Regions from separate parts of the Streptomyces sp. NPDC053432 genome, predicted to be linked through region 1. Evidence: riboswitches for the same ligand, from Rfam matches in the RefSeq annotation. Region 1 holds a riboswitch; the other holds the start of a gene.

What was found. A riboswitch is a leader RNA that binds a small molecule or an ion and turns the genes downstream of it on or off. The one in region 1 is predicted to bind ZMP and ZTP.
Region 2: linked by a shared signal. The riboswitch ahead of ACZ6Y1_RS07280 (bifunctional 5,10-methylenetetrahydrofolate dehydrogenase/5,10-methenyltetrahydrofolate cyclohydrolase) and the one ahead of ACZ6Y1_RS23375 (serine hydroxymethyltransferase) in region 1 are both predicted to bind ZMP and ZTP.

The regions. Positions count from the first base shown of each region.
Region 1 covers NZ_JBVJKF010000014.1:126,703-133,795, forward strand. The annotation lists gene ACZ6Y1_RS23365 (2'-5' RNA ligase family protein) at 1-350, opposite strand, end outside; gene trpS (tryptophan--tRNA ligase) at 442-1,455, opposite strand; gene ACZ6Y1_RS23375 (serine hydroxymethyltransferase) at 1,908-3,179, opposite strand; ZMP/ZTP riboswitch at 3,215-3,305, opposite strand; gene rocD (ornithine--oxo-acid transaminase) at 3,415-4,620, shown strand; gene ACZ6Y1_RS23385 (glutathionylspermidine synthase family protein) at 4,630-5,820, opposite strand; gene ACZ6Y1_RS23390 (hypothetical protein) at 5,850-6,152, opposite strand; gene ACZ6Y1_RS23395 (DMT family protein) at 6,270-7,093, shown strand, end outside.
Region 2 covers NZ_JBVJKF010000003.1:258,699-265,791, reverse strand. The annotation lists gene ACZ6Y1_RS07305 (class I SAM-dependent methyltransferase) at 1-520, opposite strand, end outside; gene ACZ6Y1_RS07300 (4a-hydroxytetrahydrobiopterin dehydratase) at 520-825, opposite strand; gene ACZ6Y1_RS07295 (hydroxysqualene dehydroxylase) at 1,049-2,839, shown strand; gene ACZ6Y1_RS07290 (helix-turn-helix domain-containing protein) at 2,883-3,677, shown strand; gene ACZ6Y1_RS07285 (hypothetical protein) at 3,663-4,079, opposite strand; gene ACZ6Y1_RS07280 (bifunctional 5,10-methylenetetrahydrofolate dehydrogenase/5,10-methenyltetrahydrofolate cyclohydrolase) at 4,289-5,134, opposite strand; ZMP/ZTP riboswitch at 5,219-5,312, opposite strand; gene ACZ6Y1_RS07275 (methyltransferase domain-containing protein) at 5,369-6,130, shown strand; gene ACZ6Y1_RS07270 (RNA polymerase sigma factor) at 6,344-7,093, shown strand, end outside.

The sequences.
Region 1 (7,093 bases):
AAGGCCAGCTCGCGGCTGAGCGGGCCCCCGGGGTCGCGGACCTCCCCCTGGAGGCGGGTGCAGCCCGCAGCGCCCTCCACGACCTGGACGAAGACGACCGGCGAGAGGGGCCGGAAGGTCCCCGTCCCGGCCAGCCTCATCCGGAAGCCCCGGAAGGCCTGGGCGACCTCAGCCAGGTGGGCCCGGATCGCGGGCAGCCGGTCGGCCTCCACCTCGGTGGGCGGCACGAGGGTGACATGCGTGGGAATACCGTGCGCGGCGGCGTCCCCGAAGCCGGCGCGCAGCTCCTGGAGCTGGCTGCCGTACGGCTCCGGGACCGCGATCGAAACGCCGAGCGTTACGGTCCCCACGTATGTCTCCTCCGTCGTCGAATGCGTGCTGTCGCCCCAGTGTGCGGCCAGCACCCCCTGTACCGCCAGGCCCGTCTTCCGGGCGTGCCCGTCAGTGCTTGGCGGGCAGGAAACCGATGCGGTCGTAGGCCTGCGCGAGGGTCTCGGCGGCGACCGCCCGGGCCTTCTCCGCGCCCTTCGCCAGGATGGAGTCCAGCGTCTCCGGGTCGTCCAGGTACTCCTGCGTGCGCTGCTTGAACGGCGTGACGAAGTCCACCATCACGCCGGCCAGGTCGGTCTTCAGCGCGCCGTAGCCCTTGCCCTCGTACTTCGCCTCCAGCTCGGAGACGGTCTCGCCCGTGAGGGTGGAGTAGATCGTGAGCAGGTTGCTGACGCCGGGCTTCTTCTCGGTGTCGTAGCGGATCTCGGTCTCGGTGTCCGTGACCGCGCTCTTGACCTTCTTCTCGGTGACCTTGGGCTCGTCGAGGAGGTTGATCAGGCCCTTGGGCGAGGACGCCGACTTCGACATCTTGATCGACGGGTCCTGGAGGTCGTAGATCTTCGCGGTCTCCTTGACGATGTGCGCGGCGGGGAGCGTGAAGGTCTGGCCGAAGCGCTGGTTGAAGCGCTCCGCGAGGTCGCGGGTCAGCTCGACGTGCTGGCGCTGGTCCTCGCCCACGGGGACGGAGTTCGCCTGGTAGAGCAGGATGTCGGCGACCTGGAGGATCGGGTACGTGAACAGGCCGACGCTGGCGCTGCCGACCCCGCCCTTGGCGGACTTGTCCTTGAACTGGGTCATCCGGCTGGCCTCGCCGAAGCCGGTGATGCAGTTCATGACCCAGGCGAGCTGCGCGTGCTCGGGCACGTGGCTCTGGACGAAGAGCGTGCAGCGCTCGGGGTCCAGGCCGGCGGCGAGGAGCTGCGCGGCGGAGAGGCGGGTGTTCGCGCGCAGGGCCGCCGGGTCCTGCGGCATGGTGATCGCGTGCAGGTCGACGACCATGTAGAAGGCGTCGTGCGTCTCCTGCAGGGCGACGTACTGGCGGATGGCTCCGAGGTAGTTCCCGAGGTGGAACGAACCGGAGGTGGGCTGGATGCCGGAGAGCGCGCGAGGACGATCAGAAGCCATGGCTTCATTCTCTCAGGTGCGGGGGCGGGCTCGGGCCCGCCGGTGTCCGGAACCTTCCGCGGCCGCCGGGCCGCGACCGGCCCGGCCCCCGCGGGAGGCCGGTCCCGCTGCCGGTACCGGGCCGTAGCGCGGTGGCCGAATCCCACCCCTGCCGAGCGACCGCTTTCCCTTGGCGGGACCACAGCCGGCCAGACCGCCTCCGCTGCGCGGAGCCCCCGGGGCTCCGCCCCGGACCCCGCGCCTCAATCGCCGGCGAGGCTGGATCCGCCGGGGTTGACCCAGCCTCGCCGGCGTTTGAGGCGCGGGCGCGGAGCGCCGTGTTCTGGCGGCAGCCAACGGCCCGGGCAGCCGAATCCAGCCCCGCCGGGGAACCCCAGCCCCTCCGGCGTTTGAGGAGCGGGGTCCGGGGCGGAGCCCCGTTCCTTCAGCCCGGGCGAACAGAGGCGGCCCGGTCAGGACAGGGGAAGGCCCGGGGCCGGGTACGCGGACATGAGGGAGGTGACCTCCGCACGGACGACGGCCAGCGCCGCCTCATCCCCCTTGGCCGCCGCGTCGACCGACCGCGCGATCCAGTCCGCGACCACCGGCATGTGCTCGGCCCCCAGCCCCCGGGACGTCAGCGACGGGGTGCCGATCCGGATCCCCGAGGGATCGAACGGCTTGCGCGTGTCGAAGGGGACGGTGTTGTAGTTGACCACGATCCCCGCCCGGTCCAGCGCCTTCGCCGCCACCTTCCCCGGCACCTCCCGGGAGGTGAGGTCCATCAGGATCAGGTGGTTGTCGGTGCCGCCCGACACCAGGTCGAAGCCCCGCTCCAGCAGCGCCGCCGCCAGCGCCTTCGCGTTGGCGACGACCGCGTGGGCGTACGCCGTGAAGGACGGCTGCGCCGCCTCGTGGAGGGCGACCGCGATGCCGGCCGTCGTCTGGTTGTGCGGCCCGCCCTGCAGGCCCGGGAAGACCGCCTTGTCGATGGCCTTCGCGTGCTCCTCCCGGCACATCAGCATCGCGCCGCGCGGACCCCGCAGCGTCTTGTGCGTGGTAGTGGAGATCACGTCGACGTGCCCCGCCGGGGACGGGTGCGCGCCGCCCGCGATCAGGCCCGCGATGTGCGCCACGTCGGCGACCAGGACCGAGCCCGCCTCCTCGGCGATCGACGCGAAGGCCTCGAAGTCGATCGTGCGCGGCAGCGCGGTGCCGCCGCAGAAGAGGATCTTCGGCCGCTCGGCGAGGGCCAGCTCGCGCACCGCGTCGTAGTCGATGCGCCCGTCGTCCGCCCGCACCCCGTACTGCACGCCGCGGAACCACGAGCCCGTCGCCGAGACGCCCCAGCCGTGCGTCAGGTGCCCGCCCATCGGCAGGGCCATGCCCATCACCGTGTCGCCGGGCTTCGCGAAGGCGAGGTACACGGCCAGGTTCGCCGGCGAGCCGGAGTACGGCTGCACGTTCGCGTGGTCCACGCCGAACAGGCCCTTGGCGCGCTCGACCGCCAGCGCCTCGACGCGGTCGATGTTCTGCTGGCCCTCGTAGTAGCGGCGGCCCGGGTAGCCCTCGCTGTACTTGTTCTGCAGGACGGTGCCGGAGGCTTCCAGGACGGCCGCCGAGACGTAGTTCTCGCTCGGGATCAGGCGCAGCGTCTCGGCCTGCAGGGTCTCCTCCGCCGCGACGAAGGACGCCAGTTCGGGGTCGGTCGCGAGAAGGGCGGGATGACGGTGGTTCGCGCTCATGGCGGCTCCTCCGGGGTCGATTTCGTGTCTCGTCCCCGCGAGGCCCAGGCGAGCGGCCCTGATTGCGGTCGTGCGCGCACGACTCCCCCGGAGTTGGTTCTCCGTACGCCAGTCGCCGTGCGTGCCGCCCAGCTTAGCGGGCGCGCCACGAGAAAGGTTTCTCCGCCCGCCGTACGAGCGAGGATGGAAAGTGACGCCACCCTCGTCACAGGCCTGACGGACGATCGGAGACCCCGTGTCGACAACTGCTGATGCCATCCGTTCCGCCGACGCGCACAGCGCGCACAACTACCATCCGCTGCCCGTCGTCGTCGCCTCCGCGGAAGGCGCGTGGATGACCGACGTGGAGGGCCGCCGCTACCTCGACATGCTCGCCGGCTACTCGGCGCTCAACTTCGGGCACGGCCACCGCCGGCTGCTCGACGCCGCCCACGCGCAGCTGGAGCGGGTCACGCTCACCTCGCGCGCCTTCCACCACGCCCGGTTCGCCGATTTCTGCACCGAACTCGCCGACCTGTGCGGCAAGGACATGGTGCTGCCCATGAACACGGGCGCCGAGGCGGTGGAGACGGCCGTGAAGACCGCGCGCAAGTGGGGTTACGAGGTCAAGGGCGTTCCGGACGGGCACGCCAAGATCGTGGTCGCGGCCGACAACTTCCACGGCCGCACCACCACCATCGTCTCCTTCTCCACGGACCACGAAGCCCGGGACCACTTCGGCCCGTACACCCCCGGCTTCGAGATCGTCCCGTACGGGGACCTCACCGCGCTCGCGCACGCCGTCACCGAGAACACCGTCGCCGTGCTGCTGGAGCCGATCCAGGGCGAGGCGGGGGTCCTGGTGCCTCCCGCCGGTTACCTCCGGGGCGTACGGGACCTGACGCGCGAGCGGAACGTCCTGTTCATGGCGGACGAGATCCAGTCGGGCCTCGGCCGGACCGGGAAGACCTTCGCCTGCGAGCACGAGGGCGTCGTCCCGGACGTCTACGTCCTCGGCAAGGCGCTCGGGGGCGGCGTGGTGCCGGTCTCGGCCGTCGTCGCCGACCGGGAGGTGCTCGGGGTGTTCAAGCCGGGCGAGCACGGTTCGACCTTCGGCGGGAACCCGCTCGCCTGCGCCGTCGCCCTGGAGGTGATCGCGATGCTGCGCACCGGCGAGTACCAGCAGCGCGCCGCCGAGCTCGGCGACCACCTGCACCGGGAGCTGAACCTGCTGGTCGGCGGGGGCGCGGTGACCGCCGTGCGCGGCCGCGGGCTGTGGGCGGGCGTCGACATCGAGCCCTCGCGCGGGACGGGCCGGGACATCTCCGAGAAGCTGATGGAGCTGGGGGTGCTGGTGAAGGACACGCACGGGTCGACGATCCGCATCGCACCTCCGCTGGTGATCAGCAAGGAGGACCTGGACTGGGGCCTCGACCAGCTCAGGTCGGTGCTCTCGGCCTGACGCCCCGCCCTACAGGATGACGTGGGGCAGGAAGCGGGCGTACTCGTCCGTGACCGGCCCCGCGGATTCGCGGATGCCGAGCCCCGCCGCCTCGTCCTCGACGACCCACGCGCCGAGCACCACCCGGTTGCCGTCGAAGTCCGGGAGCGGGGCCAGGCCCTGGAAGCAGTACCGCTCGTCCGGTTCCGGTGCGAACGGCTCGCCGCCGGCCTCGTGGAGGGTGACGCCGGCGCCCTCGCGGCCCAGCAGCGGCTTCGCGGCGTAGCCGGTGGTGCCGGCGAGTTCGCGGGGGCCGTCGAGGTAGGCGGGCAGCAGGTTCGGGTGCTCCGGGAAGAGCTCCCAGAGGATCGCGAGCAGCGCCTTGTTGGAGAGCAGCATCTTCCACAGCGGCTCGATCCAGCAGGTGGTGCCGCTGCCGCCGCCGAGGTCGTACGTGCCGAGGACCTGCGGGCCGAACTCGTCCGTGGCCAGCCACTCCCACGGGTAGAGCTTGAAGCAGCCTCGGATGAAGCGGAGCTTGTCGTCCACGAACCGGCCGGTGAGGCTGTCCCAGCCGATCTGCTCGACGGACAGGGCGTGGGTGTCTATGCCGGCCTGCTCGGCGGTCTCCTGGAGGTAGGCGACCGTCATCAGGTCCTCGCCGAGCTCGTCGGTCTCGGAGTGCGCGAAGTGCAGCACGCCGGGCGGCAGCAGCTCGGCCTGCCGGCGCCAGGCGTCGACGAGGCGCTCGTGGAGGGAGTTCCACTGGTCGGCGCCGGGGAAGCGTTCCTCCATCCAGAACCACTGCGGGCTCGCCGCCTCCACGAGGGAGGTGGGGGTGTCGGCGTTGTACTCCAGCAGCTTGGCGGGGCTGCCGGAGCCGTCGTAGCGCAGGTCGAAGCGGCCGTAGAGGGAGGGCTGTTCGGCGCGGCGCCGCCAGGAGTCGGCGATGAGCGCGGCGAGCTTCGGGTCGGTGATGCCGAGGTCGGCGAAGCGGTCGTGGTCGACGATGTGGGCGGCCGCCGCCAGGCACATGGCGTGCAGCTCCTCGACGACGTTCTCCAGCGCCTCCACCTCGGGGAGGGAGAAGGAGTAGTACGCGCTCTCGTCCCAGTAGGGGCGCAGCGAGTCGTCGGGGTAGCGGGTGAGGGGGTAGATCAGCCCCTGCTCCTCGACGGTCTTCTGCCAGTCGGGGCGGGGCTCGATGGTGTGCCGCTTCATGTGCCTGGTCCTGCCTGGTCCCGTGTTCGTCAGCCGCCGCTGGAGCCGGAGCTGCTGTGCCCGCCGATGCCGCCACGGGTGACGGCGGACTTGTCGAAGCTGCCGCCCGTGACCTTGCCGGCGGAGACGCGGCCGCCGTAGTAGTACGAGCCGCGGCCGCCGCTCTTGCACTCCTTGCTGTTGAGGTGCTCCAGCGTGGAACGGGACGCGCAGCGCTTGTCCGGCTCGTCGCTGCTGCCGCAGGCCACGAGGGTCGCCGCGAGCAGACCCATACCGCCGAGGGCGACCGCGCCGGAGCGCATGCGGCGCCGGTTGGTGTTGCTGCTGTCCATGTCTGCTGCTCCCCCTGGGACCCTGCGTTCGTCGGGACAGCGTAGAGCGGTGCCCCCGGGGGATGGAATCCGGCCGTCGCAGAAACTGTGACCTAGAGTCAGTTCGTGCTGATTGGGATGGTTTGTGCGCTCGGTGCGGCGGTCTGCTTCGGTACGGCGTCCGTGCTGCAGGCGATGGCGGCGCGGGCCGTGGAGCCCGGGACGGGCTCCGGGGTGGACCCCGGGCTGCTGCTGCGGGCGGTCCGCCAGTGGCGCTACCTGGCCGGCCTCGGACTGGACGCGGCCGGGTTCGTCCTGCAGATCATCGCGCTGCGGCACATCCCCATCTACACGGTGGGGGCCGCGCTGGCGGCGAGCCTCGCCGTGACGGCGGTGGTCGCCTCGCGGCTGCTGAAGGTGCGGCTGTCGCGGACGGAGTGGCTGGCGGTGGGGGTGGTGTGCGCGGGGCTGCTGATGCTGGGGCTCGCCTCCGGGGAGGAGGGCTCCGGGGAGGGGACGCCGGCCCTGAAGCTGGGGCTGCTGGGGGTGTCGGTGACGGTGCTGGCCGTGGGCGCGGCGGCCGGGCGGCTCCCGGACGGGCCGCGGGCGCTCGTCCTGGGACTGGCCTCGGGGACGGGCTTCGGGGTGGTGGAGGTGTCGGTGCGGCTGATCGACTCCTTCTCCCTGCGGGAGCTGCTCAACCCGGCGCTGTACGCCCTCCTGCTGGGCGGCGGCGCGGCGTTCCTCCTCCTCACCTCGGCGCTGGCACGCGGCTCGGTGACGGCGGCGACGGCCGGGATGGTGCTGGGCGAGACGATCGGCCCGGCGGTGGTGGGGGTGGCCTGGCTCGGCGACCGTACCCGCGAGGGGCTGACGTGGCTCGCGGTGGCCGGCTTCGCCGTCGCCCTCGCGGGCTCCCTGGCCCTGGCCCGCTTCGGGGAACCCCCGGCCAAAACCAGCCC
Region 2 (7,093 bases), on a different contig from region 1:
CCCCGGAGGAGTCCGCGGGGGTCGGGGTCAGGTGTGCGGCGAAGACGGCGTCGATGTCGCTGCCGACGTCGTGCGCGGAGTCCTTGTCGACGGTGGTGACGAACACCCCGCCGGGCCTCAGCACCCGCGCGGCCTCGGCGATCACGGCCGGCACCAGGCCGGGTGCGCGCAGCAGGTGCAGCAGCCACACCGCGCTGACCGCGTCGAGGGAGGCCGATCGCACGGGCAGCCGGGCCGCGTCGGCGAGCACCACGGGCACCCCGCGCCGCAGGGCCGTGGCGGCCATGCCGGGCGAGGCGTCCACGCCGAGGACGCTGAGTCCGGGGCGGGTGAGCCGGGCGGTGACGATGCCGGTGCCGCAGCCGAGGTCGAGCAGGGTGCGGGTGCCGGCGGGAAGCAGACCGAGGACCGCCGCGGCGGCGGCCTCGGCACGCGGGACGCCGCCGCGGGTGGCGTCGTAGACCTCGGCCTCCGCGTCGTAGTCGAGCAACGGTCTGAGGTCCGTTGTGTGCGTGGTCATCAGCTCGCGCCGTGGGCGGGGGCGAGGGCTTCGACGCGTTCGGCGAGCGCGAAGTCGGTGGCGGTCACCACGCCTCCGGCGTCGTGGCTGTTCACGGAGAGCCGGACGGTGTTGTAGCCGAGGGTCAGGTCGGAGTGGTGGTTCAACTCCTGCTGCACGCTGGCGATGTGGGCGACGAGGGCGCTCGCCGCGAAGTGCGTGTCCAGCCGGTAGGTGCGCAGGATGCGGTCGTCCTCGAAGGCCCAGCCGGGAAGTTCCCGCAACCGGTCCTCGATCTCCTTCTGCGACAGCGGCTCACTCGGCATGCACCGGCTCCTTTTCCCCGTGACGTGTAGTCAAGGTTCCCACAGCGCACGCCCGGGCAACCCTTTCGCGCCATAGTGCGCTCGGGTGCTCCTGCGCCTTCCGTGCCCGCCCCGCCCCCCATATGCTCCTTCGCCGATGCGGCTGTTACCACCGGTAACGGCGGCATTGCCAGCACGTCTTCGATGATCACGTGACGGGCACGGGACGAGGGGCGGCATCGACATGACCGGCACAGGCAGTTCCAGGCGTACGTTCATCGCGGGCGCGGCGGCCACCGCGGGGGCCCTGTCCGCCGCCGTGGCGCCGACTCCGGCGGCGGCCGCCACGGCCTCCCCCGCCCGGGCGGCGGAGAAGGGCCGGCGGGTCGCCGTGCTGGGGGGCGGGGTGGCCGGACTGACCGCGGCGCACGAACTCGCCGAGCGGGGCTACGCCGTCACCGTCTACGAGCGCCGGGCGCTGGGCGGCAAGGCGCGCAGCATGGACGTGCCGGGCAGCGCGCGCGGCGGCCGCCGTCCGCTGCCCGCGGAGCACGGCTTCCGCTTCATCCCCGGGATCTACCACAACCTGCCCGACACCATGCGGCGCATCCCCTTCCCCGGGAACGCGAACGGCGTCTGGGACAACCTCGTCGCACCGCGCGAGATGATGTTCGCCCGGTCGGGCGGCCGCGAGGACCTGCGCGGGCCGATCCCGTGGCCGGAGCACTCCTCCGCCGAGCTGACGCCCGACGAGCTGCGCCGCGCACTGACCGGGATCCTGCAGTCCCTGGTCCGGCTGCCGCCGCACGAGACGGCGTACTTCGTCAACCGCGCCCTCGTCTTCCTGACCAGCTGCGACGAGCGCCGCAACGACGTCTGGGAGCGGACCCCCTGGTGGGAGTTCGTGCGCGCGGAGCAGATGTCGAGCGAGTACCAGCGCATCCTCGCGGTCGGCGTGACCCGCAACATCGTGGCGACCAAGGCCGAGGAGGCCTCCACCCGCACGGTCGGCACCCTCGGCGAGGCCTTCGTCTTCAACCTGCTGGGGCGCGGCGCGGACGGCCCGCCCGACCGGATCCTGAACCTGCCGACCAACGAGGCGTGGATCGACCCCTGGGAGGCCCATCTGCGCTCCCTCGGCGTGGAGTTCAGGATCGGCTGGACGGTGCGCGAGGTGCGGTACGGGGACGGCGCGGTGAGCGGGGTCGCCGTCGAGGGCCCGGACGGCGCCCGGCAGACCGTCACCGCCGACCACTACGTCAGCGCCCTGCCCGTGGAGCACGCCCGCCGCACCTGGAGTGCCGCTCTGCGCGCCGCCGACCCGATGCTGGGGCGCTGCGACCAGCTGCAGACCGACTGGATGACGGGCATCCAGTTCTACCTCACCGAACGCGCCGCGCTGGTGCACGGCCACCTCAACTGCATCGACTCGCCCTGGTCGTTGACCGCGATCCAGCAGGCGGAGCACTGGCCCGCTCGCGACTTCCCCGCCGACTACGGCGACGGGGCGGCGGCCGACTGCCTGTCGGTGGACATCTCGGAGTGGGACAAGCCCGGGATCCTGTACGGGAAGACGGCAAAGCAGTGCACGCGCGACGAGGTGGCCCGCGAGGTGTGGGCCCAGCTGAAGGCCTCCCTGAACGACAGCGGGAAGACCCTCCTGCGCGACTCCACCCTGCACTCCTGGCACCTGGACCCGGGTGTCGACGGGCTCGGCACCCCGAACCCCACCAACCAGGACCAGCTGCTGATCCACCCCGTCGGCACCCTCCACAACCGGCCGAGCGCCCGCACCCGCGTCCCGAACTTCTTCCTCAGCGGGGACTACGTCGCGGTGGACATCGACCTCGCCACGATGGAGGGCGCGAACGCCTCGGCCCGGGCGGCCGTCAACGCCCTCCTGGACCGCGACGGCTCCCCGAGCGCGCGCTGCGCGATCCGGCCGCTGTACCGGGCTCCGGAGGTCGAGTCCGCCAAGCGGCACGACCTGTGGCGCTACCGTCTCGGCCTGCGGAACGTCCTCGACGTGGGCTGAACCGGCCCCACTTGGGACGGACATCTCGGCTACGGTCGTGAACATGACCACCATCGCACCCACGGTCGGGGCCCTGCTGCGCGCCTGGCGGGAGCGGCGCGGGATCAGCCAGCTGGAACTGGCGGGCCGGGCCGACTCCTCGTCGCGGCACATCAGTTTCATCGAGACCGGACGGTCCCGGCCGAGCGAGGAGATGGTACTGAGGCTCGCCGACCGCCTGGACGTACCGGTACGGGAGCAGAACGCGCTCCTCCTGGCGGCGGGTTACGCCCCCCGCTACGCGCAGACGGCTCTGGACGACCCGGCGATGGAGACGCTGCGCGAGGGCATTCAGCGCCTGCTGACCGGCTACGAGCCCTACCCGGCGCTGGTCGTGGACGCCACGTACCACGTGATCGCCGCGAACCGGGGCGTCATGATGCTGATGGAGGGGCTGCCGGAGCACCTGCTGGCGCCGCCCCTGAACGCCATGCGGATCACCCTGCACCCCGAGGGCCTGGCGCCGAGGATCCGCAACCTGAAGGAGTGGCGCGGACACCTGCTGGCCCAGATGGAGCGGCAGATCGCGCTGGCCCGCTCCGAGCCGCTGCGCGCGCTGTACGAGGAGGTGTCTGCCTACCCCGTCCCGGAGCGGCCCGGCGGCGCCGGGCCGGAGGAAGCCGTCCCGTACATCGCGCTGCCGCTGGTCATCGAGCACGACGGCCACCTGCTGTCCTTCGTGTCCTCGATCGCGACCTTCAACACGCCCATGGACGTGACCGTCGCCGAGCTGGCCATCGAGACGATGCTCCCGGCCGACCCGGCGACGGTGAAGTACCTGCGCTCACTCGGCGACTGAGCGCAGGGCGAGCTGCTGCAGCAGGGCGAACGAGGCCACGGTGAGGGCCTGCGCCGGGATCCACACCAGGCCGGCGGTGGTGGGCGTGAACCAGGCGAGCAGGGACACCAGGCTGAGCACGGCCCAGGCGTAGTTCGCCTCGATGACGAACTTGACGGGGAAGGCGGCCGGCCGGCGCCGCGAGGCGAGCCGGCCCACCCCCGCGCCGAAGACGGCCAGGAAGACGCCCAGTCCCAGCAGGAGACCCTGCCCGACCCCGAGCAGCCTCCCGAGCGGGGCGGAGAAGGCCGCGTACGCCAGCCCGTTGCCGGTGGTGACGACGGAGTCGAGGGCGAGGAAGCGGCGCAGGGCGGTCTGCGGCTCGGTGGTGCGGGCGAGGGTACCGATGAGGGTCGCGGACATGGCTGGTCAGCCTCCATCGAGGTAGGAACGCGGGGTGGGTACCGGGTCCCGGCTCTGAGTGCGCAGCTCCGGAACCCGATGCCCCCACCCTGCCGCGCCGCCGCCGACGGGTCGATTACCTGTGAGGTCATGCGGCCCGGCCGCGGGAAACGGGACGCCCCGGGCCGAAGGGTCCGGGGCGTTCGCCGTGCGCGCGGGCGCGGTGCGGGTCAGAGGTCCGCGAGGTCCAGCCCGGCCTGCGCCGCGGCCGCCTGGACGGTCTGCTCCAGCAGGACCGCGATGGTCATCGGGCCGACCCCGCCCGGGACCGGGGTGATCAGCGAGGCGCGGGCGGCCGCCGACTCGAAGTGGACGTCGCCGACGTTGCCCTCGTTGTAACCGGCGTCCAGGACCACCGCGCCCGGCTTGATGTCCTCGCCCCGGATGAACTCGGCCTTGCCGACGGCGGCGACCAGCACGTCCGCCTGGCGCACGATCGAGGAGAGGTCCTTGGTGCGGGAGTGGCAGTAGGTGACGGTGGCGTTCTGCTCCAGCAGCAGCATCCCGGCGGGCTTGCCCAGGATCGCGCTGCGGCCGACGACCACGGCGTGCTTGCCGGTCAGGTCCACGTCGTACTCGGCGAGCAGGCGCATGATGCCGCCCGGGGTGCAGGAGACGAAGCCGGGCAGCCCGAAGCCCATGGCCGCGAAGGAGTGCATGGTGACCCCGTCGACGTCCTTGCCGGGGGCGATGGCCTCGAAGGCGGCGCGCTCGTCGATGTGGTGCGGGACGGGGTGCTGGAGCAGGATGCCGCTGATCTCCGGGTCCTCGGAGAGCGCGGTGATCGCGGCGACCAGTTCCTCGGTGGTGGTCGCGGCCGGCAGCTCCACGTGGCGGGAGGTGATCCCGGCCTTGGCGCAACGGTTCTGCTTCATCCGGACGTAGGTCACGGAGGCGGGGTCCTCGCCGACCAGTACGGTCGCGAGGCAGGGCGCGGTGCCGGTGCGCTCGGTGATCTTCGCCGCGTAGGCGGCCGTCCGCTCCGAGATGCGGCGGGCGAGGGCCGTGCCGTCCATCAGCCGGGCGGAGCCGGCGGCGGGAGCGGCGGCGGGGGCAGTCTGGGCAGTCGTCACGGGGTCTCCTGAACGTCGCTGCGGATCGCGGTTCGCCCAGGCGCGCGGCAGACGACGTACCGGAGTACGCCGGGCCGCTCCCCGGTGGTGATCCACCCGAACGCCAGTCACGGCCCGCGTCCACTGTAGTCGACATATCCGGTGGTCGACCGGGGCCCGGCCTGCGAGGATCAGGGCATGACGCGTACTTTCGACCATCTTGTCGCGGAAGCCGAGTCGGTCTCCGTGGACGGCTGGGACTTCTCCTGGCTCGACGGCCGGGCGACCGAGCAGCGTCCCTCCTGGGGGTACCAGCGGCTGCTGCGCGAGCGGCTGGCCCGCGTCCGGTCCGCCCTGGACATCCAGACCGGCGGGGGCGAGGTCCTGGCCGGGGCCGGCCCGCTGCCGCCGCTGACGGCGGCCACCGAGTCCTGGCCGCCCAACATCGACCGGGCGACCCGGCTGCTGCACCCGCTCGGCGCGGTCGTGGTGGCCGACACGGACGAGCCGCCCCTGCCCTTCGGCGACGAGGCCTTCGAGCTCGTCGCCAGCCGCCATCCGGTGACCATCTGGTGGGACGAGATCGCACGGGTCCTGACCCCCGGGGGCACCTACCTCTCCCAGCAGGTCGGGCCGGCGAGCGTCTTCGAGCTCGTCGAGTACTTCCTGGGGCCCCAGCCGGAGGAGGTCCGGGGCGCACGCCACCCCGACGACGCCGTGAGCGACGCCACGAAGGCCGGCCTGGAGGTCGTCGACCTGCGCTCCGAACGGCTCCGTACGGAGTTCCACGACATCGGAGCCGTGATCTACTTCCTCAGGAAGGTGATCTGGATGGTGCCCGGCTTCACGGTCGGGCAGTACCGGGACCGGCTGCGCGAGCTGCACGAACAGATCGAACGCGAAGGTCCGTTCGTCGCACATACCGCCCGTTTCCTCATCGAAGCCCGCAAAACGGACTGACGGCGGGGGCGGACGGAATCCCCGTCGGCAGGTTGCCCGTCGGCGGCGTGGCGCAGGTCACTCAATTCAGCGCGTAACGAATCGACTCGAGCGTGCGATGAACCGACAGGTGTCCTCGCGCGGCCCGGAATACAGACCCCCTCGGGTCTGTTTCCCAAGTTCGCGCGATGATGTCCCGCCGATCCCTTATCTGCTCGCAACGAGAGGCTCCTTGTGTCGCTCAGCCCGTCCCGTACGTTCCCTCCGGAGATCGCCGAATCGGAGGCCCTCGTCGCGCTCGTCGAGCGCGGCCGCGAGCAGGGTCACATCAACGGTGACGACGTGCGCCAGGCCTTCGAGGCCGGCCGCATCCCGGTGGACCAGTGGAAGCGGGTCCTGCGCAGCCTGAACCAGGTCCTGGACGAGGAGGGCGTCGCCCTCCACGTCAGCGCCGCCCCCGCCACGAAGGCTGCCGCCAAGAAGCCCCGCAAGGCGGCCGCAGCCCCTGCCCGTACCGTGACCAAGAAGGCCGTCGCCCCGCCGCGCCCCATCGGCGCGCGCAAGACGGCCGCCACCAGCACGCCGGCCACGGCCTCGGCGATATCCGCCACGCCGGCCGCTGCCGCTCCCGCCGGCGAGGCGGCGTCCGACACGGTCGCCGCCGAGCCGAAGAAGCGCACGGTCAAGAAGACCGCCGCGAAGAAGACCGCGGTCAAGAAGACCGCGGCCGCGAAGAAGACCACCGCCAAGGACGCCGACGAGGGCGAGAACCCGGTCGTCGAGGGCGAGGACTGGGCGGTCGAGGACCTCGCTGACGAGCCCGAGGAGGAGTCGCCCAAGGCCGGCGGCGGTCAGGGCTTCGTGCTGTCCGACGACGACGAGGACGACGCCCCGGCGCAGACCGTCATGGTCGCCGGTGCCACCGCCGACCCCGTCAAGGACTACCTCAAGCTCATCGGCAAGGTGCCGCTCCTCAACGCCGAG